DNA from 2 places in the Streptomyces mirabilis genome. Region 2 is predicted to be linked to the other one. Evidence: predicted binding sites of a transcription regulator. Region 2 holds the regulator's gene; the other holds the start of a gene.
What was found. The regulator HrcA, encoded in region 2, represses chaperone genes, less so after heat shock. The targets are predictions, from matches to a motif close to TTNGCACTCNGNNNNNCNGAGTGCNAA.

Region 1: the regulator HrcA is predicted to act here: its motif matches at 2,122-2,148, upstream of groL (chaperonin GroEL).

Annotation. Positions count from the first base shown of each region.
Region 1 covers NZ_CP074102.1:4,627,747-4,642,998, reverse strand. The annotation lists gene SMIR_RS20615 (NADH:flavin oxidoreductase) at 1-182, opposite strand, end outside; gene groL (chaperonin GroEL) at 373-1,995, opposite strand; gene SMIR_RS20605 (cold-shock protein) at 2,380-2,586, opposite strand; gene SMIR_RS20600 (MoaD/ThiS family protein) at 3,047-3,322, opposite strand; gene thrC (threonine synthase) at 3,425-4,753, opposite strand; SAM riboswitch class I at 4,771-4,918, opposite strand; gene SMIR_RS20590 (glucosyl-3-phosphoglycerate synthase) at 5,098-6,042, shown strand; gene SMIR_RS20585 (alpha,alpha-trehalose-phosphate synthase (UDP-forming)) at 6,156-7,553, shown strand; gene otsB (trehalose-phosphatase) at 7,662-8,537, opposite strand; gene SMIR_RS20575 (DUF3263 domain-containing protein) at 8,632-8,859, opposite strand; gene SMIR_RS20570 (ABC transporter substrate-binding protein) at 8,894-10,111, opposite strand; gene SMIR_RS20565 (ROK family protein) at 10,321-11,277, shown strand; gene nagA (N-acetylglucosamine-6-phosphate deacetylase) at 11,277-12,422, shown strand; gene SMIR_RS20555 (1-phosphofructokinase family hexose kinase) at 12,570-13,499, shown strand; gene SMIR_RS20550 (carbohydrate-binding protein) at 14,053-15,018, opposite strand; gene cdgB (diguanylate cyclase CdgB) at 15,136-15,252, opposite strand, start outside.
Region 2 covers NZ_CP074102.1:5,828,848-5,844,099, reverse strand. The annotation lists gene SMIR_RS25725 (S41 family peptidase) at 1-765, opposite strand, end outside; gene SMIR_RS25720 (hypothetical protein) at 811-1,392, opposite strand; gene SMIR_RS25715 (VOC family protein) at 1,504-1,896, opposite strand; gene SMIR_RS25710 (16S rRNA (uracil(1498)-N(3))-methyltransferase) at 1,982-2,722, opposite strand; gene SMIR_RS25705 (nitronate monooxygenase) at 2,719-3,807, opposite strand; gene dnaJ (molecular chaperone DnaJ) at 3,919-5,055, opposite strand; gene hrcA (heat-inducible transcriptional repressor HrcA) at 5,056-6,078, opposite strand; gene SMIR_RS25690 (MBL fold metallo-hydrolase) at 6,305-7,135, shown strand; gene SMIR_RS25685 (DUF3097 domain-containing protein) at 7,167-7,976, shown strand; gene hemW (radical SAM family heme chaperone HemW) at 8,259-9,491, opposite strand; gene SMIR_RS25675 (ATP-binding SpoIIE family protein phosphatase) at 9,556-11,889, opposite strand; gene SMIR_RS25670 (HAMP domain-containing protein) at 12,095-15,252, shown strand, end outside.

The DNA.
Region 1 (15,252 bases), 1.2 Mb from region 2:
CCCACGCCCGCGGCGGCGCGGCGGGCGTAGTACTCGGCCACGTCCTCACCGGGGACGCCGCCCGGGGAGAACTGCCGGGTCATCGGTGCCATCGCGATCCGGTTCGGGACGGTCAGGCCGTTCAGCGAGACGGGGCGGGACAGGATCTCGGCCGCGCGGGAGGCGGGGGCAGTCGTAGACACGTGTGGGGGCTCCTCGGGTACCGGATGGTATGTGCGTATGCATCGATGGTGCGTCAACCACAACTCCCCGGTCGGTCATGTCATTCCGGCCGCCCGGCACCTCGCCCTGTGACCCCGGACACGCCCGAGGGCGGCACCCCCTGTTTCCAGGGAGTACCGCCCTCGGCAGGAAAACCGATCCTCGGAGGGATCAGAAGTCCATGTCACCGCCCGGCATGCCGCCGCCGGCCGGCGCGGCGGCCTTCTCCGGCTTGTCGGCGATGACGGCCTCGGTGGTCAGGAACAGCGCGGCGATGGAGGCGGCGTTCTGCAGAGCAGAGCGGGTCACCTTCGCCGGGTCGATGATGCCCTCGGCGATCATGTCGACGTACTCACCGGTCGCGGCGTTCAGGCCGTGGCCGACGGGCAGGTTGCGCACCTTCTCGACGATGACGCCACCCTCGAGACCACCGTTGACGGCGATCTGCTTGAGCGGGGCCTCCAGGGCGAGTCGCACGGCGTTGGCGCCGGTCGCCTCGTCACCCGAGAGCTCGAGCTTCTCGAAGACCGAGGAGGCCTGGATGAGGGCCACGCCACCACCGGCGACGATGCCCTCCTCGACGGCCGCCTTCGCGTTGCGAACGGCGTCCTCGATGCGGTGCTTGCGCTCCTTGAGCTCGACCTCGGTGGCGGCACCGGCCTTGATGACGGCCACGCCGCCGGCCAGCTTCGCCAGGCGCTCCTGGAGCTTCTCGCGGTCGTAGTCCGAGTCGGAGTTCTCGATCTCGGCACGGATCTGGTTGACCCGGCCCTGGACCTGGTCGGCGGAGCCGGAGCCGTCCACGATCGTGGTCTCGTCCTTGGTGATGACGACCTTGCGGGCACGGCCCAGCAGGTCCAGACCCGCGTTCTCCAGCTTGAGGCCGACCTCCTCGGAGATGACCTCGCCGCCCGTGAGGATGGCGATGTCGCCGAGCATGGCCTTGCGGCGGTCACCGAAGCCCGGAGCCTTGACGGCGACGGACTTGAAGGTGCCACGGATCTTGTTGACGACCAGGGTCGACAGGGCCTCGCCCTCGACGTCCTCGGCGATGATCAGCAGCGGCTTGCCGGACTGCATGACCTTCTCGAGGAGCGGCAGCAGGTCCTTGACGTTGCTGATCTTCGAGTTGGCGATCAGGATGTACGGGTCGTCGAGGACGGCCTCCATACGCTCCATGTCGGTGGCGAAGTACGCCGAGATGTAGCCCTTGTCGAAGCGCATGCCCTCGGTGAGCTCAAGCTCCAGACCGAAGGTCTGGGACTCCTCGACGGTGATGACGCCTTCCTTGCCGACCTTGTCCATCGCCTCGGCGATGAGCTCGCCGATCTGGGTGTCGGCGGCGGAGATGGAGGCCGTGGAAGCGATCTGCTCCTTGGTCTCGACATCCTTGGCCTGCTCAAGGAGGGCACCGGAGACGGCCTCGACGGCCTTCTCGATACCGCGCTTGAGAGCCATCGGGTTGGCGCCGGCGGCTACGTTGCGCAGGCCCTCGCGGACGAGAGCCTGGGCGAGAACGGTCGCGGTGGTCGTACCGTCACCGGCGACGTCGTCCGTCTTCTTGGCGACTTCCTTGACCAGCTCGGCGCCGATCTTCTCGTACGGGTCCTCGAGCTCGATCTCCTTGGCGATGGAAACACCATCGTTGGTGATCGTGGGGGCGCCCCACTTCTTCTCGAGGACGACGTTGCGGCCCTTGGGGCCAAGGGTGACCTTGACGGCGTCGGCGAGCTGGTTCATCCCGCGCTCGAGACCGCGCCGTGCCTCCTCGTCGAACGCGATGATCTTGGCCATGTGAAGTGGTCCTCCCGGACTGGGGTGGATTGCTCCGGACCGCGCTGGCGCCCGCGACGGACGGCCTGCCTGCCCCGTGGTTCCTTGCACCACCTGGCCTGCGGGCCTCACCGACCCGGTCCTTCGTTATCACTCTCACCTTCAGAGTGCTAACGCCAATGATTAGCACTCGCCCCTGCCGAGTGCAAGCGCCTCCCCTTGATCCGCAGGTGAGAAGGGGCGCGCAACCCGCGCGTCGCGCCGGTGCGCGAGCGGGCCCGCACCGACGGGCAGACAGCCGCGCCGGCGGGCAGACAGTCACATCTACGGACAGACAGACCGAAGGGCTCGCACCCCATGGGATACGAGCCCTTCGTCACGTCGAACAGTCAGTCGGCGCGTGCTTCAGCTGGTCGCGAGCCGGACCATGTCCGCCTGCGGCCCTTTCTGGCCCTGCGAGATCTCGAAATCGACCCGCTGACCCTCTTCCAGGGTGCGGTAGCCGTCCATCTGAATCGCGCTGTAGTGGACGAATACATCCGCACCACCGTCGACCGCGATGAAGCCGTACCCCTTCTCCGCGTTGAACCACTTGACGGTGCCCTGAGCCATGCCTAACTCCCCTATTACTGGCCCTTGCACAGGACCGCACTTCGCGGACCCGGGTCAGACCTCACCCCCCAACGGTTGGGGGTGTGCGCCGGAACGCGTCGACCGCGGCTGAATGTATCTGTCCAACTGCCGTCTGCAACAGGTCAATCGGACGAGAATTCCGGGCATGACTGATCGGGAATATGGGGAGAATTTGCGAAGATTCAGGGCAAGTCGGGCCCCATAAATGCCATATAAGGCTCAAAAGTGCGGGACACTTTGGCTACTTCTTGCCGGACTTCGGGCGCGAACTCATATGCGCCCGGCATGCAAAGTGGAGCGGCTTCCCCAACTCTACCGCGCTCAACCATACAGAATTGCCCCCTCCGCTTCTCTCGCGGAGGGGGCAATTCGATGAACTCTCGGTAATTGGCATTACCAAGGGTAACAATCTCACCCTGGGTAACGGCCCGCGAGGTGGTCAGCCACCGGCGACGGCAGGAATGATCGAGACGCCCGCGCCGTCCGGTGTCGCCGTCTCCAGGCCCTGCTCGAAGCGGACGTCGTCATCGTTCACGTAGACGTTGACGAACCGGCGCAGCTTGCCCTGGTCGTCGAGAACGCGGGCGGAGATACCGGCGTGGTTCTTCTCCAGATCGGCGATGACCTCGCCGAGGGTCCCACCCTCGGCCGTCACCTCGGCCTGACCACCGGTGTAGGTGCGCAGGATGGTGGGGATGCGGACGTTGACGCTCATTCCTTGTGACCTCCGGTCGGGTAGCGCCCCAAAGGGGCGCGGGGAACTGCGCGACCGGCCCCCACCGGCCCGCAGCAGAGAAACAACCCTCCGAGCCAAGCCCTAGGCGAGCCCGGCCTCTCGGAAAGAGTCCAGGTTGGGACGAATGGTCGCCGTCAGCCCCGTACCGGCCACCGCATCCAGCGTCTTCAGACCATCACCGGTGTTCAGAACGACGGTGGTCAGCGTCGGGTCCAGCAGCCCGTTCTCGATCAGCTTCTTCGTCACACCCACCGTCACACCACCGGCGGTCTCCGCGAAGATGCCCTCCGTGCGCGCGAGCAGCTTGATCGCGTCCACGACCTGCTCGTCGTTCACGTCCTCCACGGCCCCACCCGTGCGCCGCGCGATGTCCAGCACGTACGGCCCGTCCGCCGGGTTGCCGATCGCCAGCGACTTGGCGATGGTGTTCGGCTTCTGGGGCCGTACGACGTCGTGGCCAGCCTTGTAGGCGACGGACACCGGCGAGCAGCCCTCGGCCTGGGCGCCGAAGATCTTGTACGGCTTGTCCTCGACCAGTCCGAGCTTGATCAGCTCCTGAAGACCCTTGTCGATCTTCGTGAGCTGGGAGCCGGAGGCGATGGGCACCACGAGCTGGTCGGGGAGCTTCCACCCCAGCTGCTCGCAGATCTCGTACGCCAGGGTCTTGGAGCCCTCCGCGTAGTACGGCCGCAGGTTGACGTTGACGAAGCCCCAGCCCTCGCCGGCCGGGTCGCCGATCAGCTCGGAGCAGAAGCGGTTCACGTCGTCGTAGTTGCCCTCGATGCCGACGAGCTCGCCGCCGTAGATCGCGGCCATGACGACCTTGCCCTGCTCCAGGTCGTGCGGGATGAACACGCAGGAGCGGAAGCCGGCGCGGGCGGCGGCGGCACCCACGGCGCCGGCGAGGTTGCCGGTGGAGGAGCAGGAGAGAGTGGTGAAGTTGAAGGCACGCGCCGCCTCGATGGCCTGCGCCACGACGCGGTCCTTGAAGGAGTGCGTCGGGTTGCCGGAGTCGTCCTTGACGAAGAGCTTGCCGGCCTCGACGCCCAGCTCGCGGGCGAGGTTGTCGGCCTTGACGAGCTTGGTCCAGCCGGGGTTGATGTTCGGCTTGTCGGCGACGTCGGCCGGGACGGGCAGCAGCGGCGCGTAGCGCCAGATGTTCGCGGGGCCCGCTTCGATGCGCGCCCGGAGCTCTTCGGTTTCGTAGGCCGAGAAGTCGTACGCGATCTCCAGCGGGCCGAAACACTCCTCGCAGGCGAAGACCGGGCCGAGCGGCACGCGGTGCCCGCACTCGCGGCAGGAAAGCGCGTCGGCGGGTCCGAGATCCACACCGACTACGGTGGTGGTGTCGCCCGCGACAGGGTTCGTGGTGCTTGCAACAGTCGAACTTGCAACAGTCTGCGCAGCCATGGAGGCGAGGCCCTTTCTCCTCATCTTCCTCACGACGCACTTCGCCGTGAGACGGATTTGGCACCTTCCCTAGCCGGGAGCCTCGCCACATCAATGTGACAGGAACCAGCTGGAGGGTTGCCGGGGCTTCATCGGGCCGTATCCCTCTGCCCCTCTGGATGAGCGGTATTCGGTTGTGTCGTGCGGGTGGTGCGGTGGTCCGCAAATGATCTACGACATGCGATGGTCATCCGCGTTGTTCAAGACTGTAACCGAAGGCCAGGACAGTTGAGATAGTCGTCCGAACCGCGAGATGGATCACACCGTGAGACACCGGGTGATCAGACAGTGAGGAGCCGCAGACTGTGCTGAAGGAAACTGAGCGCTGGCTGAGCAATCGCTCCTGGTCCGTGACCGATCGCCCGCTCCACAGGCTCATGTCCGCCAAACGGGCCACGGGCTCCTCGGTGAGCGTCGTCCTGCCGGCGCTGAACGAGGAGGAGACGGTCGGCGAGATCGTCGCCATCATCCGCCACGACCTGATGCAGCAGGTGCCCCTCGTCGACGAGATCGTCGTCATCGACTCGGGCTCGACCGACCGCACCTCGGAGGTGGCCGCCGCGGCGGGCGCGCGCGTGGTGCACCGGGACGAGATCCTGCCGCGCATCCCGACCGTGCCCGGCAAGGGCGAGGTGCTGTGGCGTTCCCTCCTCGTGACGAGCGGGGACATCATCTGTTTCATCGACGCGGATCTGAAGGAGTTCTCCTCGGACTTCGTCTCCGGGATCGTGGGGCCGCTGCTCACCGAGCCCGGTGTGGACCTCGTCAAGGCGATGTACGACCGTCCGCTCGGCGGTGCGGCGGGGCAGGGCGGCCGGGTCACCGAACTCATGGCCCGCCCCCTCCTCAACATGCACTGGCCGCAGCTGGCCGGCTTCGTGCAGCCGCTCGGCGGGGAGTACGCGGCCCGCCGCTCGCTGCTCGAACAGCTCCCCTTCCCCGTCGGGTACGGGATCGAGCTGGGCATGCTGGTCGACGCCCTGCACCTGGTGGGCCTGGACGCGCTCGCCCAGGTCGACGTGGGCGTGCGCAAGCACCGCCACCAGGACGGGCAGGCGCTGGGCCGGATGTCCGCCGCGATCTACCGAACGGCCCAGCTCCGGCTGGCCCGCGGTCACCTGATCCGCCCGGCCCTCACCCAGTTCGAACGGAGCAGGGACGGTTTCGAGCCGCGCACGTACTCGGTGGACACGGAGGAACGTCCGCCGATGGTCGAAATCTCCGAGTACCAGAAACGAAGGGCGGCGTAGCAGCGCCCCGTCAGGGGCGCGGGGAACTGCGCGACAAGCCCCCACCGGCCCGCGGACGGCATACGGCTGAAGGGAACGTTTGAGCGTTTCGACGCCGGGCTAGGTTTCGATGCATGGCTTCCCCCGCTTCAACGCAAGGCGCCCACAACATCCTCGTCGCATCCAACCGCGGCCCGGTCACCTACGAGGTCCAGGAGGACGGCTCGCTGCGCGCCAGGCGCGGTGGCGGCGGGCTGGTCTCGGGCCTCTCCGCGATCGGGCCGGACGCGGGAGCCCTGTGGGTGTGCTCGGCGCTCGGCGACGGCGACCGCGAGGCGGTCCGGCGCGGGGTCGCCGAGGACGGCGTACGGATGCTGGACATCGACGCCGACGTGCACGCGGACGCGTACAACGGCATCGCGAACTCCGTGCTGTGGTTCGTCCACCACATGCTGTACCAGACCCCGCTGGAGCCGGTCTTCGACGCGGAGTTCCGGCGCCAGTGGGCGTCGTACGAGGCGTACAACCGCGCGTTCGCCGAAGCTCTGGCCGCGGAGGCGGCGCAGGGCGCGGTGGTGATCATCCAGGACTACCACCTGACCCTCGTCCCCGGGATGCTGCGCGAGCTCCGTCCCGACCTGCGGATCGGCCACTTCTCGCACACCCCCTGGGCGCCGGTCGACTACTTCCGGATGCTGCCCGACGACATCGCCGAACAGGTGCTGCGCGGCATGCTCGGCGCGGACCGGCTCGGCTTCCTCACCCAGCGCTGGGCGGACGCGTTCACCGCCTGTTGCGACGCGACCGTCGGCGGGCTCGGCGACACCCGGATCGGCGTGCACGGGCTCGGCGCGGACGCGGACTTCCTGCGCAGGCGCTCGCACGAGGCGGACGTCGCGGAGCGCATGGCCGCGCTGCGCGAGCAGATCGGCGAGGGCCGCAGGACGATCGTGCGGGTCGACCGGACCGAGCTGTCGAAGAACATCGTGCGGGGCCTGCTGGCGTACCGGCAGCTGCTGGAGGACCACCCGGAGTGGCGCGAGCGCGTCGTCCACGTGGCCTTCGCCTACCCCTCCCGCCAGGACCTGGCCGTCTACCGGGACTACACGGCCGAGGTGCAGCGCGTGGCGACCGAGATCAACGCCCGCTACGGCACACCGGGATGGACCCCGGTCGTCCTCCACGTCAAGGACGACTTCGCCCGCTCCCTGGCCGCGTACCGGCTCGCCGACGTCGCCCTCGTCAACCCCATCCGCGACGGCATGAACCTCGTCGCCAAGGAGGTGCCGGTCGTCTCCGACGAGGGATGCGTGCTGGTGCTCTCACGGGAAGCGGGGGCGTACGAGGAGCTGGGCGAGGACGCGATGGTGGTGAACCCGTACGACGTGGTCGGCACCGCGCGGGCGCTGGACTCGGCGCTGACCATGCCGCTGGGCGAGCGGGCGGAACGTACGAAGCGGTTGGCTGCCGCCGGGACGGCGTTGCCTCCGGCGCAGTGGTTTCTTGAGCAGTTGCGGGAGTTGGAGGGCTGAGTCGGGAGTCTTCGGCTGCGGGTGCGTTGTGGCTGGTCGCGCCCACGCGGCGGAGTCGCATATGTCACAGCCCCGCGCCCCTGACGGGGCGCTGTAGTCGGCCGGGGATCAGTGGTCCAGGCGACTCGCCAATGCCTTCAGCAGGCGTACGACTCCTCCGGGGCCGTCGACAACGAGGTCCGCGCGTTCGGCCAGTTCGGTGACTTCCGCGCTGCCGCTGCACACCAGCAGGCCCGGGACGCCGTCCGAGCGGAGTTTGTCGACGGCGGCGAAGGCGGGGAGGTCGCCCAGGTCGTCGCCGGCGTACATGACGGCCTCGGCGCGGACCTCGCGGACGTACTCCAGGAGGGCGACGCCCTTGTCCATGCCCGGGGGACGGAGTTCGAGGACCATCCGACCGGGTTCGACGATCAGGCCATGGCGGGTGGCGAGGTCGGTGAGGGGTTCGCGCAGTGCCTCGAACGCGGCCTGGGGGTCCTCGGCTCGGCGGGTGTGGACGGCGACCGCGCGGCCCTTCTCCTCGATCCAGGTGCCGTGCCAGGCGCCGATCCTGTCGAGGACCCCGGGCAGCTCGGCACGGACGGCGGCGACGCCGGGGTGCGGGGCGGGGGCGTTGACGGTGCCGGTGCGGGCGTCCCAGCGTTCGGCGCCGTAGTGGCCGAGGACGACGAGGTGGTCGAGGCCCGGGACGCCCGCGAAGCCGCCGTGGCGGACCGCTACGCCGGCCGGGCGGCCGGTGACGACGGCCACGGAGGCGACCTTCGGGGCGAGGGCCGCGAGGGCGGGGACCGCGTCGGGGTGGGCGCGGGCCTGCTCCGGGTCGGCGACGATGGGGGCGAGTGTTCCGTCGAAGTCGAGCGCGATGACGGCCCGGTCGGGCCGGGTGAGGATGGCGTCGAGGCCGTCGCGTCCGGCGGGGGTCACGGGGGTCGGCAAGGGTTCCGTGACGTCCGGGGATTCCGGGATTTCCGAGTGGCTGCCCATGCTCCGACCCTATCCGCGCACCCCCGGGCGCACCCACGGCTCACCGAGTCACAGTCCTCGAACGCCGGACGGCCACCCCCGGCCGGTGCCGCTGTCAGCGGTCCGCGCGGCGGCTGTCCCGGATGCGGCGGAGGCGGTTCACCGTGATCGGGTCGTGCGCGAGGGCGCGGGGGTCGTCGAGGAGGGCGTTGAGGAGTTGGTAGTAGCGGACGGGGGCGAGGCCGAGTTGCTCGCGTATCGCTCGTTCCTTCGCGCCGGGCCCCGCGAAGGAACGGCGCTCCATGGCGAGGATCCCCCGCTCCCTCCCGCTCAGTTCGTCCATGACCGCACCGTAGCTCCCGCCACCGACAGCGGGGCTACCCCGCGGAGTCCGTCGTGGTCGCCGCCTGCTGGAGCGAGCCGAGGATCCCGGCCGGGCTGCCGTCCGGGGAGACCGCCTTGCCGATCTGCTTCTTGATGTCGGCGCTGACGGCGGCCCAGGACGTCTTGCCGACCGGATAGAGCTGGGAGGAGGGGAGCTCGTGCAGGAACGGGCTGAGGTCCGCGTCGTCACTGTCCGCCGCCATCGCCTCGGACGCGGACGTCGTGACCGGCAGCAGGTCGTACTCGTGCGAGAAGGCGAGCACGTTCTTCTCGCTGTAGACGTAGTCGAGGAACGTACCGATCTGATCCCGGTGGCCGTTCTTCTTGAAGGCCATCATCCAGTCGGCGACACCCATCGTGGCCCGGCTCTTCCCGCTGACGCCGGGCATCGGCACCATCCCGAACTTCACGCCCTTGTCGGCGGCCATCTTCATCAGCGTGGGGTGCCCGTTGAGCATCCCGACCTCGCCGCGCGCGAACGCCGCGAAGGCGTCCGCGCGATTGAGCTTCGCGGGCGCGACCGGTCCGGTCAGCCCCTTGCCCACCAGGTCGTCCTTGAGCCAGGTGAGGGTGGCGACGTTCTGGGCGGAGTCGAGGCTGTAGGTGCCGACGTCGTCGGTGTAGCCGTCGCCGCCGCTCAGCAGCCACTGCATGGTCTCGGCCTGCGCCTCCTCGGGACCGAGGGGCAGCGCGTACGGGATCTTCACGCCCCGGGCCTTCAGCGCCTGCGCGTCGGCGGCCAGTTCGCTCCAGGTCGTCGGCGCGCTGAGACCCGCGGCGGAGAACAGCTTCTTGTTGAAGAAGAGCAGCCGGGTGGAGGCGGCGAACGGCATGCCGTACTGCACCCGGTTCATCTTCCCCGCGTCGGTGAGCTGCGCGACGAAGTCGGCCTGGACGGGTATGGAGAGCACCTCTTCGGCCTTGTACAGCTCGCCCTTGTCGGCGTAGTCGGCGTACGCGCCGATCTGCGCCATGTCGGGGGCGTCGCCCCGCGCGACCATCTCCTTGACCTTGCGGTCGACGTCCGTCCACGGGTAGACGCTGACCTCGACCTTGGTCCCGGGGTGTTCGGCCTCGTACGCCTTGACGAGCTTGTCCCAGTACTTCTGGGAGCTGTTGGCCTTGGAGTCCCCGTAGTCCGCGGCCACGAGTCTGAGGGTCACGTCCCCGGAACCGGCCGAGCCGCCGCAGCCCGCGAGGGTCGCCGTCATGCCCAGCGCGGACGCCGCCGCGATCAGTACTGTCCTACGTCCTGTCCTACGCCGCTGCACCGCACTTCTCCCAACCCCCGGCCGCCCCTGTCCAGAGGCTGTCCGTCTTTGCTTCTGCGTCCGTTGCATCCGTCTCGGAATGCGGATACAAGGTCTACACCACGCGAGTGGACTAGACCTCTCCTGGGGTAAGGGGCGACACTGTCCCCGTGAGACATGTCATCGCCCTCGATGTGGGCGGCACCGGGATGAAGGCCGCCCTGGTCGGGTCGGAGGGCGAGCTCCTCCACCAGGCCCGCCGGCCCACCGGCCGCGAGCGCGGTCCGGACGCCGTGGTCGACGCGATCCTCGACTTCGCGGCCGAGCTGCGCGCGTACGGCGAGCACCACCTCGGCGAGCCGGCGGCGGCGGCCGGAGTCGCCGTCCCCGGCATCGTCGACGCCGAGGGGGGCGTGGCGGTGTACTCGGCCAACCTGGGCTGGCGCGACGTCCCGATGCGCCGGCTGCTCGGCGACCGGCTGGGCGGGGTGCCGGTGGCGCTCGGACACGACGTGCGCACCGGCGGGCTCGCGGAGGGCCGGATCGGCGCGGGGCAGGGGGCCGACCGTTTCCTGTTCGTCCCCCTCGGTACCGGCATCGCGGGCGCGATCGGCATCGACGGCGGCGTCGAGGCGGGCGCGCACGGTTTCGCGGGCGAGATCGGCCATGTCGTCGTACGCCCCGGCGGGACCCCGTGTCCGTGCGGGCAGCACGGCTGTCTGGAGCGGTACGCGTCCGCCGCCGCCGTCAGCCAGGCCTGGGCCGAGGCCTGCGGGGACCCGAAGGCGGACGCCGCCGACTGTGCGAAGGCCGTCGAGTCCGGGGACGCGCGGGCGCGGGAGGTCTGGCAGGACGCCATCGACGCGCTCGCCGACGGGCTCGTCACCGCGCTCACCCTGCTGGACCCGCGCACTCTGATCATCGGTGGCGGTCTCGCCGAGGCCGGGGAAACCTTGTTCACACCGCTACGGGCCGCCGTCGAGCGGCGCGTCACCTTCCAGAAACTGCCGTCCCTCGTCCCCGCGGCCCTCGGGGACACGGCCGGCTGCCTGGGCGCGGGCCTGCTCGCCTGGGACCTGCTGAATCAGCCGACCACTTCCCAACCGACTTCGGAGGTATCCACCTGATGGCCCCTAGAACGGTTCTCGCCGGTGCCAGGGTGGTACTGCCCACCGGAGTCGTCGACGACGGTCGTGTGATCGTCGACGGCACACGCATCGCCGGCAGCGCGCCCTCGTCGGCGCGGACACTGGACCTGTCGGGCCACTGGCTCGTCCCCGGCTTCGTGGACCTCCACAACCACGGCGGCGGCGGCGCCTCCTTCACCTCCGGCACCGTCGAGGAGGTCCTGCGGGGCGTCCACACCCACCGGCTGCACGGCACCACCACCCTCGTCGCCTCGACCGTGACCGGTGACATGGACGGACTCGCCCAGCGCGCCGGGCTGCTCTCCGAGCTGGCCGAGCAGGGCGACATCGCCGGCATCCACTTCGAGGGCCCGTTCATCTCGCCGTGCCGCAAGGGCGCGCACTCCGAGGAACTGCTGCGCCACCCGGACCCGGCCGAGGTCCGCAAGCTGATCGACGCGGCGCGCGGCCGAGCCAGCATGGTCACCCTCGCCACCGAGCTGCCGGGCGGCATCGACTCCGTACGCCTGCTGGCCGAGCACGGGGTGATCGCGGCGATCGGGCACACGGACGCGACGTACGAGCAGACGGTGGAGGCCATCGAGGCGGGCGCGACCGTCGCCACGCACCTGTTCAACGCCATGCCCGCGCTCGGACACCGCACGCCCGGCCCCATCGCCGCCCTCCTGGAGGACGAGCGGATCACCGTCGAGCTGATCAACGACGGCACCCACCTCCACCCCGCCGCGCTCCAGCTGGCGTTCCATCACGCGGGCGCGGACCGGGTGGCGTTCATCACGGACGCCATGGACGCGGCGGGCTTCGGCGACGGCCGCTATCGGCTCGGCCCGCTGGAGGTCGAGGTCAGCGAAGGGGTCGCCCGGCTGGTGGAGGGCGGCTCGATCGCGGGCTCCACGCTCACCCTCGACCGCGCCTTCCAGCGGGCGGTGACCGTCGACCGGCTGCCGGTCGAGGACATCGTCGCGGCCCTGTCGGCCAACCCGGCCCGTCTGCTCGGCCTGTACGACACGGTGGGCTCCCTGGAACCGGGCAAGGACGCCGACCTGGTGGTCCTGGACGCGGAGTTCGCCCTCAAGGGCGTGATGCGCCGGGGCGAATGGGTGGTTGACCCACAACTGGGCTGATTCGCCCTCCGATTGGAGCGCGATGTGACGTACGGCGGTCGTCCCGGGACTGGGCCGACCGCCGTTGTCTTTGGCATGATCGAGCCTCCGGATTCCCCGGAACTCGAAACTGTCGGCCAGCGCATTCATCGAGGGAGGTCGGTCCGGATGATCCTCACGGTCACACTGAACACCGCTCTCGACATCACCTATCGCGTACGGTCCCTGCGCCCGCACACCGCGCACCGGGTGACCGAGGTGACCGAACGCCCCGGCGGCAAGGGCCTGAACGTGGCCCGGGTGCTCGCCGCCCTCGGCCACGAGGTGACCGTCACGGGCTTCACGGGCGGCGTGACGGGCCGCGCCCTGCGGGACCAACTCACGGACACACCCGGGGTGGTGGACGCGCTGATCCCGGTCGAGGGGCCGACGCGCCGCACGATAGCCGTGGTGGACACGACGACGGGTGACACCACTCAACTCAACGAGCCAGGACCGGAGATCACCCCTGCCGAGTGGGCGGCCTTCCAGGAGGCGTACGAAGTGCTGCTGCGCTCCGCCTCGGCGGTGGCCCTGTGCGGCAGCCTGCCGCCGGGGGTGCCGGTGGGCGCCTACGCCGGGCTGATCCGCGCGGCCCGCGCGGCGGCCGTCCCGGTCCTCCTGGACACCAGCGGCGAACCCCTGCGACGGGGCGTCGCCGCCCGTCCCGACATCGTCAAGCCGAACACCGACGAACTGGCCGAACTCACCGGCTCCCACGAACCGTTGCAGGCGACCCGGGACGCCCGCAGGCGCGGCGCGCACGCCGTCGTGGCCTCACTGGGCGCCCAGGGCCTGCTCGCCCACACTCCGGACGGCCTCTGGCGCGCCACCCCACCACGCCGCGTCCACGGCAACCCGACCGGCGCGGGCGACTCGGCGGTCGCGGGCCTGCTGTCGGGACTGGTGGAGCACCTGCCATGGCCGGAGCGCCTGGCCCGGGCCGTCGCCCTGTCCGCGGCGACCGTACTGGCACCGGTGGCGGGCGAGTTCGACCGGGTTGGATACGAGGCGTTGCTGAGGCGAGTGGCGGTGACGGGGGAGCCATCGGCGGCGTGAGAGTGTCCCAGCTCTCGCCTTCTAAGCCGCCGCAGGAACTGACCAAGAACCGCTCTTCCCCTCGCGCCCGACAGATGATCTGATGATCATCTATTCGTCGCGCTGACCAGCGGCGAAAGAACCAGAATTGGGGACTCTGTGATACGAACAATCACGCGCATGGCTGCCGTGCCCGGCGCGCTGGCAGCGTCGCTCCTCTTCGCTGCCGCACCTGCACACGCTTCCGTTTCAGGTGCGTATGGCTCCACGGACTGGACTCTCCGTGAAGGTACGTCGACATCCTCAACTGCAGTGCTCAGGGTCCACGCGCTTGGCCATGGCACACCGGACGCCGTTCCCTGCTGGGTATCCAATTGCACAGGCGACGTCACAGGTGGGTCATATCGCTGCACGAGCGGAGGCGCGACGCACAACACATGGACACCCCTCAAATGGGAGGGCAAGAAGCGGTGGGTCGCAGATCAGTGTGTTGGGTTCGGCCGTATCGCCTGATCTGAGGCTCTCATGACGGTCCGCCGGAGCTCCCCGGCGGACCGTTTGCGTTATCGGACCCCTACTGCAGCCACAATTGGTCCAGGAAGGCGTTGCATTGGTTCCCCTGGCCACAGGAGATCTCCAACACGTTGGTCCCCTTGCTCAGGTTCACGGGAGCCCAAGTGGACTGCCAACCCTTCTCCAAGTCGCCCTTCGGTGAGCCGATGAAATTCTTCATGCCCAGGGGCTGTGCGTTGGCCTTGCCGTTGACTGTCAGTGTCGCGTCGGCGTCCACGCCCGGGATGTCATAACGCACGTACAACCGGTAGGAGCCAGCCTTCTCAATGCCATTGACGGTCCACGTGACTTTGGCGCCAACCTGGTTGAAGCCAGTCACATAGACCCCGCCGTCCGCCTTCGCTCCCTTGGTGTCGGATGCCCTGCTCACTCCTGGCCCGAGGTTCAACGCCTTCGCGTCGATCGTCGGCAGGTCCCCCGCGCTCGCGCTGCTGCTGGCCGACTGGCTCGGCTGGGCGCTCTGGGACTGCGACGGGGTCGAACCCGCCGTGTTACCGCTCTTATTGTCGTTCGAGTTGTCGTTCATCATGGCGATGCCGATGCCGATGACGACGGCGGCGACCACGGCGATGGCGCCGATCAGCAGGCCCTTGGTGTTCGGTCCGCGGCCGCGACCGCCGCCTCCCGACGACTGCCGGCCGGTCGGGGACTCGCCGGGGACGGTCTCGGGCGCCGCGTAGTGCGCGTTCGGCTGGCCGTAGGCGCCCTGCTGCGGCACCTGGCCGTACGGTGCGGTCGGCGCGCCCTGCTGGCCGTACTGCGCGGTAGGAGCCTGCTGGCCGTAACCGGGCTGCTGCTGTCCGTACTGGCGTTCGCCGACCGCCCGCACCCGGTTGACCGAGCCGGGGTAGCCGTAGCCGCCGCCTCCGCTGGGCGGAGTGGCGCCGTTGGCCTGACCGTCGGCGTACAAGTAGCCGAACGGGTCGTCGTCCTCGGGCGTGCTCGCGCCGTTGTTGCCGGGCGTCATCCCTTGGTCTCCTCAACAGGTGCGGTTCAGATGCGGTACATGGATGAATGGCGAGCCTACCCGCTCCCAGGGGGCCAAACGGGTGGGCTTCACCGCATCAACCCACTGACCTGTGACTTATCCGGCACGCCGATGCTGTTTGGGACGAGACCGTTTCTCGACGTACATACGTTCGTCAGCGGATTTCAAGACCTCGTCCGCCGTCATGCCACAGTGTGCCCACCCGATGCCGAA
Region 2 (15,252 bases):
GTCGGTCGCAGCGTGCCGGGCGTAGAAACCGTCGATCGGCGTGTGCCGGCGCAGATCTGACCCGTCGGCGAGGGAGGAGTAGAGCGCTCCGACGCCCTCGTGGTCGGACAGGAAGGCGACGCGCTCCCCCACCCACAGGGGGTATTCGAGGTTCCCGTCCAGGTCCTCGTGCAGCCGTACGAACTCGCCGGCTCCCACCCCGTCGCCGCCGTCCCTGTCGATCCACAACTTGCCCGCCGTACCGCCCCGGTACCGCTTCCACCAGGCGGCCTCGCGCCCCATGGGAGCGGACAGCAGCAGCACACCCGCATCGCCGTGGACGACATCGCCGACCGGCCCGTACGGCAGGGTGGTCGCGGGGCCGCCGTCGAGCGGGACGGCCCGGGCCCAGCTGCGGCGCAGGCTGGCCTGGCCCTGGGTGCTGAGCGCGAGCACGCGCCCGTCCGGGGTCCAGCCGCGCACCTGGGTCTTCGCACTCCCCCAGTACGTCAGCCGCGTGGACGGTCCGCCCTCCAGGGGCGCGGCGTGCACCTCGGGCGCTCCGTCGCGCGTCGACGTCCAGGCGACGGTCGTACCGTCCGGGGAGATGCGGGGGTGGTTCACCGGCACGTTGTCGGCGCTGACCCGCCAGGCGCGACCGCCGCCGTCGAGCGGGGCGACCCAGACGTCGTCCTCGGCGGTGAAGGCGACCAGCTCGCCGTGCAGATGCGGAAACCGGAGATACGCGGGCAATGCCGATGACGCGGACGATGCAGACTGAGTCACCCGATCACCCTATGCAGCGACGGCTCCGCCCGACAGGGGTTTGGATCACTTGCCCTGGGAGGGCCAGCAGGTGGGATCGCCCTTGCACCACATGGTCTTCGTCACGGTGACGGTGGTGGTGGGGCCCGGGCGGTGGTAGGTGGGCGCGTTGTAGGTGGGGGGCGTGTACGAGGGTGTGCTCGGGGCGTTGCAGTTGCCCAGTACGTTCACGTGGAACCACTGCTTGCCGCCGACCTTGGCCGTCAGGTCCCCGCGGACACACTTGCCCTCGACCTCACGGGTGACCTTCCCGGTGATGGTGATCTCCCGCCGGTCCTTGGTCTGCCCCCGGCAGTCCACCTCCACCACGGAGGGCGTGGAACTCGAGGCCGACGGTGTGTGCCCCGGGGTGTAGGCCTTGTTCCCGCCGCCGTACGACCCGGTGCAGCTCAGGTACTGCACGTCGACATGCTGCCGCTGGAGCTCCGCGGTCCCGGCCCGGTCGGTCGTGTACGCCACCGCGGAGGCGCTCAGGCCACCGACCGGTTCGCACGCGGCCACCCCGAAGGCGCTCACCACGGCGAGCCCGGCGACCATCGGTCCCCGACGGCCCGTCACCAGTCGTCTCGCCAGTCGTCGAATACGCATCAATGCCCCCATAGACGGCAGAGTGCCACTGTCCCGGCCGTCGCGGTAGACCCCATACGGCCACTACACACCCGCGTGCGCCCCCGTCGAACGCATATGCGTGAAACTGTGTCAGGTCCGCAGGAGGAGCCACTCCTGAAGTTCCACCAGGTTGCCCTCGGGGTCCTTGAGGTGGGCGACCCGCATCCGGTCCGTCATGAAGTCCGGGCCGTGGACGAGGACGGCGCCGCGCGAGGTGATGGCCTCGCAGTAGGAGTCCAGGTCATCGACGCGCAGGACCACCAGGGAACGGTGGCCGCTCGCCGAGTCGCCCAGTTCACCCAGTATCCGGGCCATCATCGCGCGGTCCTGGAGCGCGATGCCCGCCGAACCGGCGGTGGGACTGAACTTCTCGTACGGTCCTTCGGTCGCGCCCGACTGGGGCTTGAGGCCGAGGACCTCCGCGTAGAAGCGGTAGCAGACCGGGAAGTCCGAGACGAGCAACCGTACTTGGGCGAGTTCCAAGGCGTCCCCCCGTGGGTGGGCGTGGCGTGCGGGCGTGCGTGTCGTGGTCGGCGCGCGTGTCGTACGTGTCGTGGTCGGCGTGGTTTCAGGACCAGCGGCCGGTGCGCCCGAGCAGCAGCGCGGTCGCCGCGGTCCCGGCGGTCGAGGTACGCAGCACGCTACGCCCGAGCCGGTACGCCTTAGCACCCGACTCCGCGAAGAGCGCCAGCTCCTCGGGAGAGACGCCTCCTTCCGGGCCGATCACGAGCACGATCTCGCCCCGCTCGGGCAGTTCGGCCGTGGCCAGGGGTTCGGCGCCACTCTCGTGCAGAACGGCCGCGAAGTCGGCTTTGGCGAGAAGCGCAGCAACCTGCTTGGTCGTCGCCGCGTCCGCGACCTCCGGGAAACGCACCCGGCGCGACTGCTTGCCGGCCTCCCGGGCCGTGGCCCGCCACTTGGCGAGCGCCTTCAGACCCCGCTCGCCCTTCCACTGGGTGATGCAGCGGGAGGCGGCCCAGGGGACGATCGCGTCGACGCCGGTCTCGGTCATGGTCTCGACGGCCAGCTCGCCCCGGTCGCCCTTGGGAAGCGCCTGGACGACGGTGACACGGGGCTCCTCCACCGGCTCCTCGGCCACGGAGTCCATCTGGACGATCAGGCGGTCCTTGCCCTCGGTGGCGACGACCACGCACTGGGCCCAGCGCCCGGCCCCGTCCGTGAGGACGACGTCCTCGCCGGGGTTCAGCCGCTTCACGGAGACGGCGTGCCGCCCCTCCGAGCCGTCGAGGACATGCCGTCCGACGCCGTCCGCGTCGAAGTGCTCGACCACGAACACCGGTGCCGTCATCGAACCTCACCCCCCGCTTCCCCGGCGGCCGACAACGCTGTCCTGGCCGCCTCGAGCTCCGCGCTCAGCACCTCCACCAGCTGCCCGGCGGACAGCTCGCGCGCCATGCGGTGCCCCTGCCCCGCCCACAGCGCCATGCCCTGCGCGTCGCCCGCCTTGGCGGCCGCCTTGCGCAACGGGGAGGTGAGGTGGTGGACCTCGGGATACGCGGCGGGCGCGTACGGGCCGTGCTCACGCATGAAGCGGTTCACCAGGCCGCGCGCCGGCCGCCCGGAGAACGCGCGCGTCAGCTCCGTCCGCACGAACAGCGGGTTGGTCAGCGCCTGCTTGTGCACGGCGTTGGCGCCGGACTCCGGGGTGGCGAGGAACGCGGTGCCGAGCTGTGCCGCGTTCGCACCCGCGGCGAGCACCGCGGCGATCTGGCTGCCGCGCATGATGCCGCCGGCGGCGATGATCGGGATGTCCACGGTCTCGCGGACCTGCGCGATCAGCGACAGCAGCCCGATACCCGTACCGTCCGTCTCCGGGTTGTCGCGGTGGGTGCCCTGGTGGCCGCCCGCCTCCACACCCTGTGCGATGACCGCGTCGGCGCCGGCCCGCTGGACGGCGAGGGCCTCCTCGGCCGTGGTCGCGGTGATCACGGTGAGTGTGCCGGCGCGGCGCAGGGAGTCCAGGACGTCGGGGCTCGGGATGCCGAAGTGGAACGAGACCACCGGCACCGGGTTGTCGTGGAGGACGGCGAGCTTGGCGTCGTAGCCGTCGTCACGACCGCTGTCCGGTTCACCGAGTTCGGTCTCGTACCAGGAGGACTCGCCCGCGAGCTGGTGGGCGTAGACCTCGACCGCGGCGGGGTCCGCGTACTCGGGCTGCGGCACGAACAGATTGACCCCGAAGGGGCGGCCCGTGAGCCCGCGCAACTGCTTGATCTCCTGGTACATGCCGTCGGCGGTCTTGTACCCGGCGGCGAGGAACCCGAGCCCGCCCGCCTCGGACACGGCGGCCGCGAGATGCGGGACGGAGACGCCGCCCGCCATGGGGGCCTGCACGATCGGGTGAGGGAAGAGATCGGTCAGTGCGGTGGACATGACGGCATGTTGTCACGTCCTCCGAACAAGTCCGAATCGGGCCTTCCGCCTGGCATAGGCCACCGGGACGGACGGTCGAGCGCCTGGGGGCGGAGCCCCCAGGAACACCCGTCAGCGACCGTTGAACGCGTCCTTCAGGCGCGAGAACAGGCCCTGCTGCCCGGGCTGGAACTGCCCGGTGGGCCGCTCCTCCCCCCGCAGCTGCGCCAGCTCCCGCAGCAACCGCTCCTGCTCGGGATCGAGCTTCGTGGGCGTGGTCACCTCGACATGCACGATGAGGTCACCCCGGCCGCCGCCGCGCAGATGCGTGACACCCCGCCCGTGCAGCGGGATCGACTGCCCGGACTGCGTGCCCGGACGGATGTCGACCTCCTCGAGACCGTCGAGGGTCTCCAGCGGCACCTTGGTGCCGAGCGAGGCCGCGGTCATCGGAATGGTCACCGTGCAGTGCAGATCGTCCCCGCGCCGCTGGAACGTGGAGTGCGGCAGCTCGTGGATCTCGACGTAGAGGTCACCGGCGGGACCGCCACCGGGCCCGACCTCGCCCTCGCCCGCGAGCTGGATCCGCGTGCCGTTGTCGACACCGGCGGGGATCTTGACGGTCAGCGTGCGACGCGACCGGACCCGCCCGTCACCGGCGCACTCGGGGCAGGGAGTCGGGACGACGGTCCCGAAGCCCTGGCACTGCGGACACGGCCGGGAGGTCATGACCTGCCCGAGGAAGGACCGCGTGACCTGGGACACCTCACCCCGCCCGCGACACATGTCACAGGTCTGGGCCGAGGTACCCGGCGCCGCGCCCTCACCGTTGCAGGTGGCGCAGACGACGGCCGTGTCGACCTGGATGTCCTTCGTCGTGCCGAAGGCCGCCTCGTCCAGCTCGATCTCGAGCCGGATCATGGCGTCCTGGCCACGCCGCGTACGCGACCGCGGACCGCGCTGCGACGCCGTACCGAAGAAGGCGTCCATGATGTCCGAGAAGTTCCCGAACCCACCGGCGCCGAAGCCGCCCGCACCGCCGCCGCCCGACTGGGACAGCGGGTCGCCGCCGAGGTCGTAGACCTGCTTCTTCTGCGGGTCCGACAACACCTCGTACGCGGCGTTGATCTCCTTGAACCGCTCCTGCGTCTTCGGATCGGGATTGACGTCCGGGTGCAGCTCGCGTGCGAGCCGCCGGAAGGCCTTCTTGATCTCGTCCTGGGACGCGTCGCGGCGCACGCCGAGTACGGCGTAGTAGTCCGTGGCCACTTACGACTCCGCCAGGATCTGTCCGACGTACCGTGCCACTGCGCGTACCGCTCCCATCGTTCCCGGGTAATCCATGCGGGTCGGGCCGACCACGCCGAGTTTGGCTACTGCCTCGCCGCCCGAACCGTAGCCGACCGAGACCACGGACGTGGAGTTGAGTCCCTCATACGCGTTCTCGTGACCGATTCGCACGGTCATGCTCGAATCCCCGGCCTCACCAAGCAACTTGAGAAGCACGACCTGCTCCTCCAGCGCTTCGAGCACCGGCCGGATGGTGAGAGGGAAGTCATGTCCGAAGCGCGTCAGATTGGCGGTTCCGCCGATCATCAGCCGCTCCTCGGTCTCCTCGACGAGCGTCTCCAGAAGAGTGGAGAGCACCGTCGCGACCGTACCCCGGTCCTCCGCCTCGAACGCGTCCGGGAGGTCCTGCACGAGCTGCGGGACGTCCGCGAAGCGACGGCCCGCGACCCTGCTGTTGAGCCGGGCCCGCAGATCCGCGAGAGACGTTTCTCCGAACGGGGCCGGGCAGTCGATCATGCGCTGCTCGACCCGCCCGGTGTCCGTGATCAGCACGAGCATCACACGAGCAGGGGCGAGGGACAGCAGCTCCACGTGCCGCACGGTCGATCTCGTCAGCGACGGATACTGCACGACGGCGACCTGCCGGGTCAGCTGCGCGAGCAGCCGCACCGTCCGCCCGACGACGTCGTCCAGGTCGACCGCGCCGTCCAGGAAGTTCTGAATGGCCCGCCGCTCGGGCGCGGTCATCGGCTTGACGCCGGCGAGCTTGTCGACGAAGAGCCGGTAGCCCTTGTCGGTGGGGATCCGCCCGGCGCTGGTGTGCGGCTGGGCGATGTACCCCTCGTCCTCCAGGGCCGCCATGTCGTTGCGGACGGTGGCCGGGGACACTCCCAGCCGGTGCCGCTCGGTCAGCGCCTTGGACCCGACCGCGACCGGTTCGTCGGTGCCGACATAGTCCTGGACGATGGCGCGCAGCACTTCGAGCCTGCGTTCACTGAGCATCGCGCACACCTCCAGCTCTCGACCCCTCGGCGCCTGGCTTGGCACTCAGCGTGTGCGAGTGCCAGCATTCCCCGGCCCAGTGTACGGCCGGTGGGTACGGCCCCGGCAAGGGCGGCCCCGCGATCTTGTGCAAGGTGCACGGACGTACACCGACGTGTCCCGTGATGTCACACCGTCCCTGCCCGCGATGTCGTACCGTCCACGCCCTCACCGCTAGCGTCGGCGTATGAAGGTGACTTGGGAAGAGGCAGGGTGGGAGCAGCTGACACCGCGGGTGGGGCGGCGGCGGCTTCCGGTCTGGGACTGCACGGTCGGGCTGGTCGTGGGCGAGGGCGGGGCGCTGATCGTCGACGCGGGGTCGAGCCTCGCGGAGGGCGCACGGTTGCGCGGGGAGGCGCAGGCGCTCGCCGGCCGCCGTGTGACCTTCCTCGCGCTCACCCACCCCCACTTCGACCATGTCCTCGGCGCCGCGGCGTTCGCGGGCGCGGAGGTCCTCGTCGCGGGCGGCTCGGCCGAGGTGTACGAGCACGGGCGCGAGGAGCTGTACGCGGACGCTGTGCGGGGCGGGCTGGATGCGCGGGCGGCGGAGGACGCGGCGGACACCCTGGTGCGTCCCCGGCACTACGTGTGGGGCACCTGGCATCTCGAGCTGACCGGCGGCGTCGAGGTCCTGCTGGTGCGGACGGGCGAGGGCCACACCGCCCACGACCTCGTGGTCGTGGTGCCGGGCGAGCCGACGGTGGTGTTCTGCGGCGACCTGGTCGAGGAGTCCGGCGAGCCCCAGGCGGGCCCCGACGCCGTACCGTCGCGCTGGCCCGGGGCCCTTGACCGGTTGCTCGACCTCGGCGGGGAGGACGCGCTGTACGTGCCCGGTCACGGGGCGGTCGTGGACGCCGGGTTCGTGCGGTCCCAGCGGGACGCGTTGGCCGCGCGTTTCGGCGTGCCGGGTTCCGCCACGGCCGGTCTCGCCACGCCCGGTCTCGCCACGCCGGGTTTCGCCACGCCCGGTTTCGCCACGCCCGGTTTCGACGCGTCGGATTTCGGCGTGTCGCGGTGAGCGCCGCCGGGCTTCTCCTATCGTCATCCGAATGCGCCAGTACTCTCCGGACCTGACTCCGCCGTGGAAGAAGCCCAAGCCCGTGCCGGAGGTTCCGGCGGAGCCGGGCCTGGTGGTCGAGGAGCCGGCTACCGGCTTCTGCGGTGCGGTGATCCGCTGCGAGGCGGGCACGGTGACGCTGGAGGACCGCTTCGGCAAGCACCGCGTGTTCCCGCTGGAACCGCGCGGCTTCCTCCTGGAGGGCCGGGTAGTCACTCTCACCCGCCCCTCTCCCTCCAGCACCGCCGTCCGTCCCACCCGCACGGCCTCCGGTTCGGTGGCCGTCCCCGGCGCGCGGGCCCGGGTCGCCCGTGCCGGCCGGATCTACGTGGAGGGCCGCCACGACGCCGAGCTGGTCGAACGGGTCTGGGGCGACGATCTGCGCATCGAGGGCGTCGTGGTCGAGTACCTGGAGGGCGTCGACGACCTGCCCGCGATCGTGGCGGACTTCTCGCCCGGGCCGGACGCCCGCCTCGGCGTCCTCGTCGACCACCTGGTGCCCGGCAGCAAGGAGTCGCGTATCGCGGCGTCGGTCACGAGCGAGCACGCCTTGGTCCTCGGCCATCCCTACATCGACATCTGGGAAGCCGTGAAGCCGTCCTCCGTAGGCATCCCGTCCTGGCCCCGGGTCCCCCACGGCCAGGACTGGAAGACCGGCGTCTGCCGCGCCCTCGGCTGGCCCGAGAACACCGGCGCCGCCTGGCAGCACATCCTGTCCCGCGTCCACTCCTACAAGGACCTGCAGCCGGAGCTCCTGGGCCGAGTGGAAGAACTCATCGACTTCGTCACAGCCCCCCACTGACAAACCCGATCCTCGTCCTCGAACGCCGGACGAACTGGAGGGCGTGGACCGCGGTGGGTGGGGTGCGTCCCCCGGCCTCTCCCTGGAACGCCGGACGGCCCGAGGTCTATAGGGGCGCGGGGAACTGCGCGACCAGCCCCCACCCGCCCTCGGCCGAAGAACTCCACACGGCCGGAGATCCGGGGCGCAGCCCCGATCCCCCAGGGGCGCGGGGAACTGCGCGACCAGCCCCCACTCGCCCGCAGAAGAAGAACACCGCCGGGGTCCGGGGGCGCAGCCCCCTCAGTCCACCAGGTCTCTTACCACCGCGTCCGCCAGCAACCGCCCCCGCAACGTAAGCACGGCCCGCCCCTCGCCATACGGCCCGGATTCGAGCAACCCCTCCGACAACGCACGCCCCGCCGCCGCAAGCCCCTCCACCCGCAGCAGCGACAACGGACACCCCTCCCGAAGCCGCAGCTCGAGCAGAATCCGCTCCACCCGCCGGTCCTCCTCCGAGAGCAGCTCACGCCCCGCCCCCGGAGACCGCCCCGCGGCCAACGCCCCCGCATACGCCCCGGGATGCTTCACGTTCCACCACCGCACCCCGCCCACGTGACTGTGGGCCCCGGGCCCGGCCCCCCACCAGTCGGCGCCCCGCCAGTACAGCTCGTTGTGCAGGCACCGCCCGGCGGCGGAAGTGGCCCAGTTCGACACCTCGTACCAGTCGAACCCCGCCCCGGACAGCACCTCGTCGGCGATCAGATACCGGTCCGCATGCACATCGTCGTCCGTCATCGGCACCTCGCCCCGCCGGATACGGCGGGCGAGCTGCGTCCCCTCCTCGACGATCAGCGCGTACGCGGAGACATGGTCGGGCCCGGCACCGAGCGCGGCGTCGAGCGAGGCCCGCCAGTCGTCGTCGGACTCACCGGGCGTGCCGTAGATCAGGTCGAGGTTCACATGCTCGAACCCGGCCGCACGCGCCTCCGCGACACACGCCTCGGGCCGGCCGGGGGTGTGCGTACGGTCGAGCACCTTGAGGACGTGCTGCCGGGCGCTCTGCATGCCGAAGGAGATCCGGTTGAACCCTCCGGTCCTGAGCGTCTCCAGATACCGCGGATCAACCGACTCCGGGTTCGCCTCGGTCGTGATCTCCGCGTCGTCCGCGAGCCCGAACTCGTCCCGGATCGCCCCCAGCATCCGTACGAGGTCGTCGGCGGCCAGCAACGTGGGCGTACCGCCGCCGACGAACACCGTACGGACGGGTCGCGGGTCGTCGCCGAGGACCTTGCGGGCGAGCCGGACCTCGTCGATCAGCGTCTCCGCGTAGTTGTCGCGGGAGGCGAGCACGCCTCCGGTGCCCCGCAGCTCGGTCGCCGTGTAGGTGTTGAAGTCGCAGTAGCCGCAGCGGGTCGCGCAGTACGGCACGTGGAGGTAGAAACCGAGGGGGCGCTCGGCGGCTCCGGCCAGGGCGTGCGCGGGCAGCGCCCCGTCGTCGGGGACGGGCTCACCGTCGGGAAGTGCGGAAGGCATGCCTTCCATTGTCCCGTACCCGGCCGCATACCCCTTTCCAACCGCTCACCTGCCGTTTCTCGCTCTATTCCTCCCACTCCGCCTGCAGCACCAACAACGCCAGGTCGTCCTCCGGCGGCTTGCTGCCGAACTCGTGCACGAGTCGCCGGATGCGTTCCGCGACGAGCTCGGCGCTCAGCCCCGTACAGCCCGCGAGGGCCTCCGCGAGCCCTTCGTCGTCATCGAACTGGCGCGGCCCGCTGCGGCGCTCCGTCACTCCGTCGGTGACACACAGGACGGTGTCGCCGGGGTACAGGTCGAAGGTCTCGGAGACGTAGGTCGCGTCCTCGAAGACACCGAGGAGGGTCTGCGGCTCGGCCACCTCCCGTACGTCGCCGTCGGGGCCGAGGATCAGCGGCAGCGGGTGCCCGGCGGAGGCGAGGGTGCAGCGTACGCCGCCCTCGAAGGGCACCAGCTCGCCGTACAGCATGGAGAGGAAACGGGTCTGTGGACCCTCGTCGGGGCCGAGACCCGGCCCGCCCGTCGCCACCAGCGCACGGGCCGCCGCGTCCGCCGCCTCCGTCGCGTCGTCGAGGAGGAGCTGGTTGAGGCGGTCGAGCACGTCCGCGACGTGGTAGCCCTCGCGGGCCAGCAGTCGCACCCAGGGCCGGGCCAGGCCGATCACGACGGCGGCCTCGGGCCCCTTGCCCTGGACGTCGCCGAGGACGAAGCACCAGCGCCCGTCGCCCGCGGGGAACAGGTCGTAGAAGTCACCACTGGGTCCGCCCTTGTCGAGCGGCTCGTACACGAGGGCGCTGCGCACCCCGGGGATCTCGGCTACCGCGCCGGGCAGCAGTCCCCGCTGGAGGACCCGGCTGATGGTGGCCTGGCGCGCGTACTGGCGGGCCGCGCCGATGGCGAGGGCGATCCGCCGGCTGAGGTCCTCGACGAGCCCGGTGATCTCGTCGGGGAAGGCGGCCAGTCCGGCCCGGCCGATGACGAGGGTGCCGAGCGGCCGGCCGCCCGCGATCAGCCGGTACGCGAGCGCCGCCCCGCTCACTCCGCCCGTGCCACCCGTCTGCCCCGGCACCTGCCCCGTGCCCAAGGCCTCTCCCGGTCCAGACGCCTCCCCCGGCCAGGGCACCGGCACCGCCCGGGACCGCACCGAGTCCGGCAACCGTGGCGGATCCTTCTCCAGGGCCCGCCGCAGCTCCTCGATCCGGTTCTCACTGCCGTGCCAGACCCGGGCGAGCCGGGGTCCCAGGGCCAGCCCGAGCCCACCCGCCCGGTCGGTGGCCTCGTCCTCCAGCCATACGGCACACCAGTCGGCGAGCCGCGGTACGAGGAGCTGTCCGGCGAGCGCGGCGACGAGGTCCTCGTCGAGCTGCCCGGCGAGCAGGTCGGAGGCCTCGGCGAGGAAGGAGAGGGCGCCGCGGTTGAGCCAGTCGCCGTCCTGTTGCGGCCTCTGCCGCGGTTCGGGGGCGACCCTCTCGCCGACCAGTCCCGTCTCGTCAGCCGGCCCCGTCTCGCCGACCAGTCCCGTCCCGCCCGGCACCCCGATTCCGCCCGGCAGTCCGAATCCGTCGGCCAACCCCGAACCGGCGGAAAGTCCCGCGGCTTCCGTCATTCCCGGCCCGACACCCATCCCCCTGTCGACACCGAACCCACCACCCACACTCAACCCACGCTCAACACCCAACCCACCACCGACACTCAGCCCACCTTCAACACCCAGCCCGCCTTCAACACCCAACTCACCCTTGACACCCAACCCGCTCTCAACACGCAACCCGCCTTCAACGCCCAATCCGCTCTCGACGCCCAACCCGCCTTCAACGCCCAATCCGCTCTCGACGCCCAACCCGCCCTGGACGCCCAGCCCCTCGTCGACGCTCAGCCCCCCGTCCACGGGCAGCCGCGCCCACACCGTCTTGACCCCGGTCCGATACGTGATCCCCCACGCCTCCGACAGGGAGGCGACCAACCGCAGCCCCCGCCCGTACTCCGGTATGCCGTACGCCCGTTCGGCCGACTCCTCGCGTACCGCCCGCGAGGGATGGTGGTCGGAGACCTCGACGACCACCGCGCCCACCGCACCGCCGTCGGTGATCTCCAGCCGGCACAGCAGCTCGACGTCGGTGCCCGCGTGCACGACGGCGTTGGTGACGAGTTCGCTGACCACCAGGACGGCGTCCTCGGCGAGGCGCTCTCGGACGATCTCGGCGCCGGGCAGGGCGAGTTCCCCCCAGTCGGCGAGCGTCTCGCGCACCATGCGGCGGGCGGCGCCGGGCGCGAGCGGAGTGCCCGGCAGCGCGGCGCGCGCCATGGCTTCCTGACCCGCGCGGTAGTGCGCGGGCGTACCAGGGGCAAGCGCCGTGGAGTCCGGTTGCGACTCCCGTTGCGTCGGAATGGCCCCCACTGTGCGGCTCCCTGAGCAGTTCGGACGAATACGCCTCAGGCGACACGGACAGAGTGACAGACTGGCCACGCCCATAAGCGCCGAGTTACCGAAGTGGGCCGCCATGAGTGAGAACAGTGCTACGCGTGTGCTCGAAGACGGACAGAATCGGGCATTCGACGACGGCCGGATCCCGGCGTCCGATCTGCGTCCGCTGCTCGCCGCGATGACCGCCGCGCGGGACGGTGACTTCACCAAGGTGCCGGAGACGGGGCACGGCCTGGTGGCCGACCTGACCGCGACGTTCAACCAGATCATCGACCGCAGCACCCACTTCAACACGGAAGTGCAGCGGGTACGACGGGAGCTGGTCCGGCACGGACGGCTCGACGAGCGGCTGTCGGCGAGCCCGGGCCAGGGCAGTTGGACGACCCGCGTCAATGACGTGAACCAGCTGCTCGACGCCCTGGTGGCGCCCGCCGCGAACGCGACGCGCGTCCTGGACGCGGTGGCCGGCGGCGACCTCACCCAGCGGGTCGACCTGCACGACGGCAACCGTCAGCTCAGAGGCGATCTGCGGAGGTTGGGGCGCGCCGTCAACAAGATGGTCGATCAGCTGTCCCTCTTCACGGGCGAGGTGACCCGGGTCGCGCGCGAGGTCGGCACCGAAGGCCGTCTCGGCGGGCGCGCCAAGGTGCAGGGCCTGTCGGGCAGTTGGCGCGATGTGACCGAAGCGGTCAACACGATGGCGTCCCGGCTGACCGCCCAGGTCCGTGACATCGCCCTGGTGACCACGGCGGTGGCACGCGGCGACCTGACCCGTACGGTGACGGTCGAGGCGACCGGTGAGCTGCTCGAACTGAAGCTCACCGTGAACACGATGGTCGACCAGCTGTCCGCCTTCGCCGACGAGGTCACCCGCGTGGCCCGCGAGGTCGGCACCGAAGGGCAACTGGGTGGCCGCGCCCAGGTCAGAGGCGTCTCGGGAGTCTGGAAGGACCTCACCGACAACGTCAACTTCATGGCCTCGAACCTGACGTCCCAGGTCCGCAACATCGCCCAGGTCACCACGGCCGTCGCCAACGGCGACCTCAGCCAGAAGATCACGGTGGACGCGAAGGGCGAGATCCTCGAACTCAAGTCGACCATCAACACCATGGTCGACCAGCTCTCCGCCTTCGCCGACGAGGTCACCCGCGTCGCCCGCGAGGTCGGCACCGAGGGCAACCTCGGCGGGCGGGCCCAGGTCCGCGGCGTCTCCGGCGTCTGGAAGGACCTCACCGACAACGTCAACTTCATGGCGGACAACCTGACCTCGCAGGTCCGCAACATCGCCCTCGTCTCCACGGCCGTAGCGCAGGGCGATCTCGGCAAGAAGATCACGGTCGAGGCGAAGGGCGAGATCCTCGAACTCAAGTCGACCATCAACACCATGGTCGACCAGCTCTCCGCCTTCGCCGACGAGGTCACCCGCGTCGCCCGCGAGGTCGGCACCGAAGGAAACCTCGGCGGCCAGGCCCAGGTCAGAGGCGTCTCCGGCGTCTGGAAAGACCTCACCGACAACGTCAACTTCATGGCCCTGAACCTGACCTCCCAGGTCCGCAACATCGCCCAGGTGACGACGGCCGTCGCGAACGGCGACCTGTCGAAGAAGATCACGGTCGACGCCCGCGGCGAGATCCTGGAGCTGAAGGACACCGTCAACACGATGGTGGAACAGCTGCGGGCCTTCGCCGACGAGGTGACCCGGGTGGCCCGCGAGGTCGGCACCGACGGGCGGCTCGGCGGACGAGCCCAGGTTCTCGGCGTCTCCGGCGTCTGGCGGGATCTGACCGACAACGTCAACTACATGGCCGACAACCTGACTTCGCAGGTGCGGAACATCGCGCAGGTCGCCACCGCCGTGGCGCAGGGAGACCTCTCGAAGAAGATCGACGTGGACGCCCGCGGCGAGATCCTCGAACTGAAGACGACCATCAACACGATGGTCGACACGCTCTCCTCCTTCTCCTCCGAGGTCACCCGGGTGGCCCGCGAGGTGGGTTCGGAGGGCCAACTCGGCGGTCAGGCACGGGTCGAGGGCGTGTACGGCACCTGGAAGCGCCTCACGACCAACGTCAACGAACTCGCCTCCAACCTCACCACCCAGGTCCGCGCGATCGCCGAGGTGGCCTCCGCGGTGGCCCAGGGCGACATGTCCCGCTCGATCACCGTGGAGACGCAGGGCGAGGTCGCCGAGCTGAAGGACAACATCAACCTGATGGTGGCCAACCTCCGCGAGACGACCCGCGCGAAGGACTGGCTGGAGTCGAACCTCGCCCGCCTCGCCGCGCTGATGCAGGGACACCGCGACCTGATGGAGGTCGCCGACCTGATCCTGCGCGAGCTGACCCCGCTGGTGAACGCGCAGTACGGCGCCTTCTTCCTGGCCGACCCGGAGGAGGACGGGACCTCCCTCCACACCGCCGTCCCCGCCAAGGGACTCGCCTTCATCGCCGGATACGGCTCGGCGCAGGGCGCCACGGTCGACACGGGCGGCATGCCGGTGCACGGCCTGGTCCGGCAGGCGGCCCGCGAGAAGAAGCGGATCCTCGTCGAGGAGGCCCCGCCGGACTACATCAAGATCAACAGTGGCCTGGGGGAAGCCGCCCCCGCCAGCGTCGTCATCATCCCGATCCTCTTCGAGGACAAACTCCTCGGCGTGATCGAGCTCGCCTCCTTCTCCCGCTTCTCCGACGTCCATCTGGCCTTCTTCGACCAGTTCGTGAACACCATCGGCGTGGCCATCAACACGATCATCGCCAACTCCCGTACGGAGTCCCTGCTCGGCGAGTCCCAGCGTCTCGCCATCCAGCTCCAGGACCGCTCGGACGAACTCCAGTCGCAGCAGGCGGAGCTGCAACGCTCGAACGCCGAACTGGAGGAAAAGGCGGCGCTCCTGGCGACGAGCTCGCAGTACAAGTCGGAGTTCCTGGCGAACATGTCGCACGAGCTGCGCACCCCGCTGAACTCGCTGCTGATCCTGGCCCGGCTGCTGTCGGACAACCCGGACGGCCATCTCTCGGACCAGGAGGTGCAGTTCGCGACGACCATCCACCGCTCGGGATCGGACCTCCTCCAGCTCATCAACGACATCCTCGACCTGTCGAAGATCGAGGCGGGCCGTATGGACGTACGCCCGAAGAAGCTCCCCCTGATCAAACTCCTCGACTACGTCCACGCCACGTTCCGCCCGCTCACCCTCGACCGGGGTCTCGCCTTCGAGGTGACGGTCGGGGAGGACGTACCGCGGGAGATGTACTCGGACGAGCAGCGGCTTCAGCAGATCCTGCGCAACCTGCTCTCCAACGCGATCAAGTTCACCGCGACCGGCCGGGTCGAACT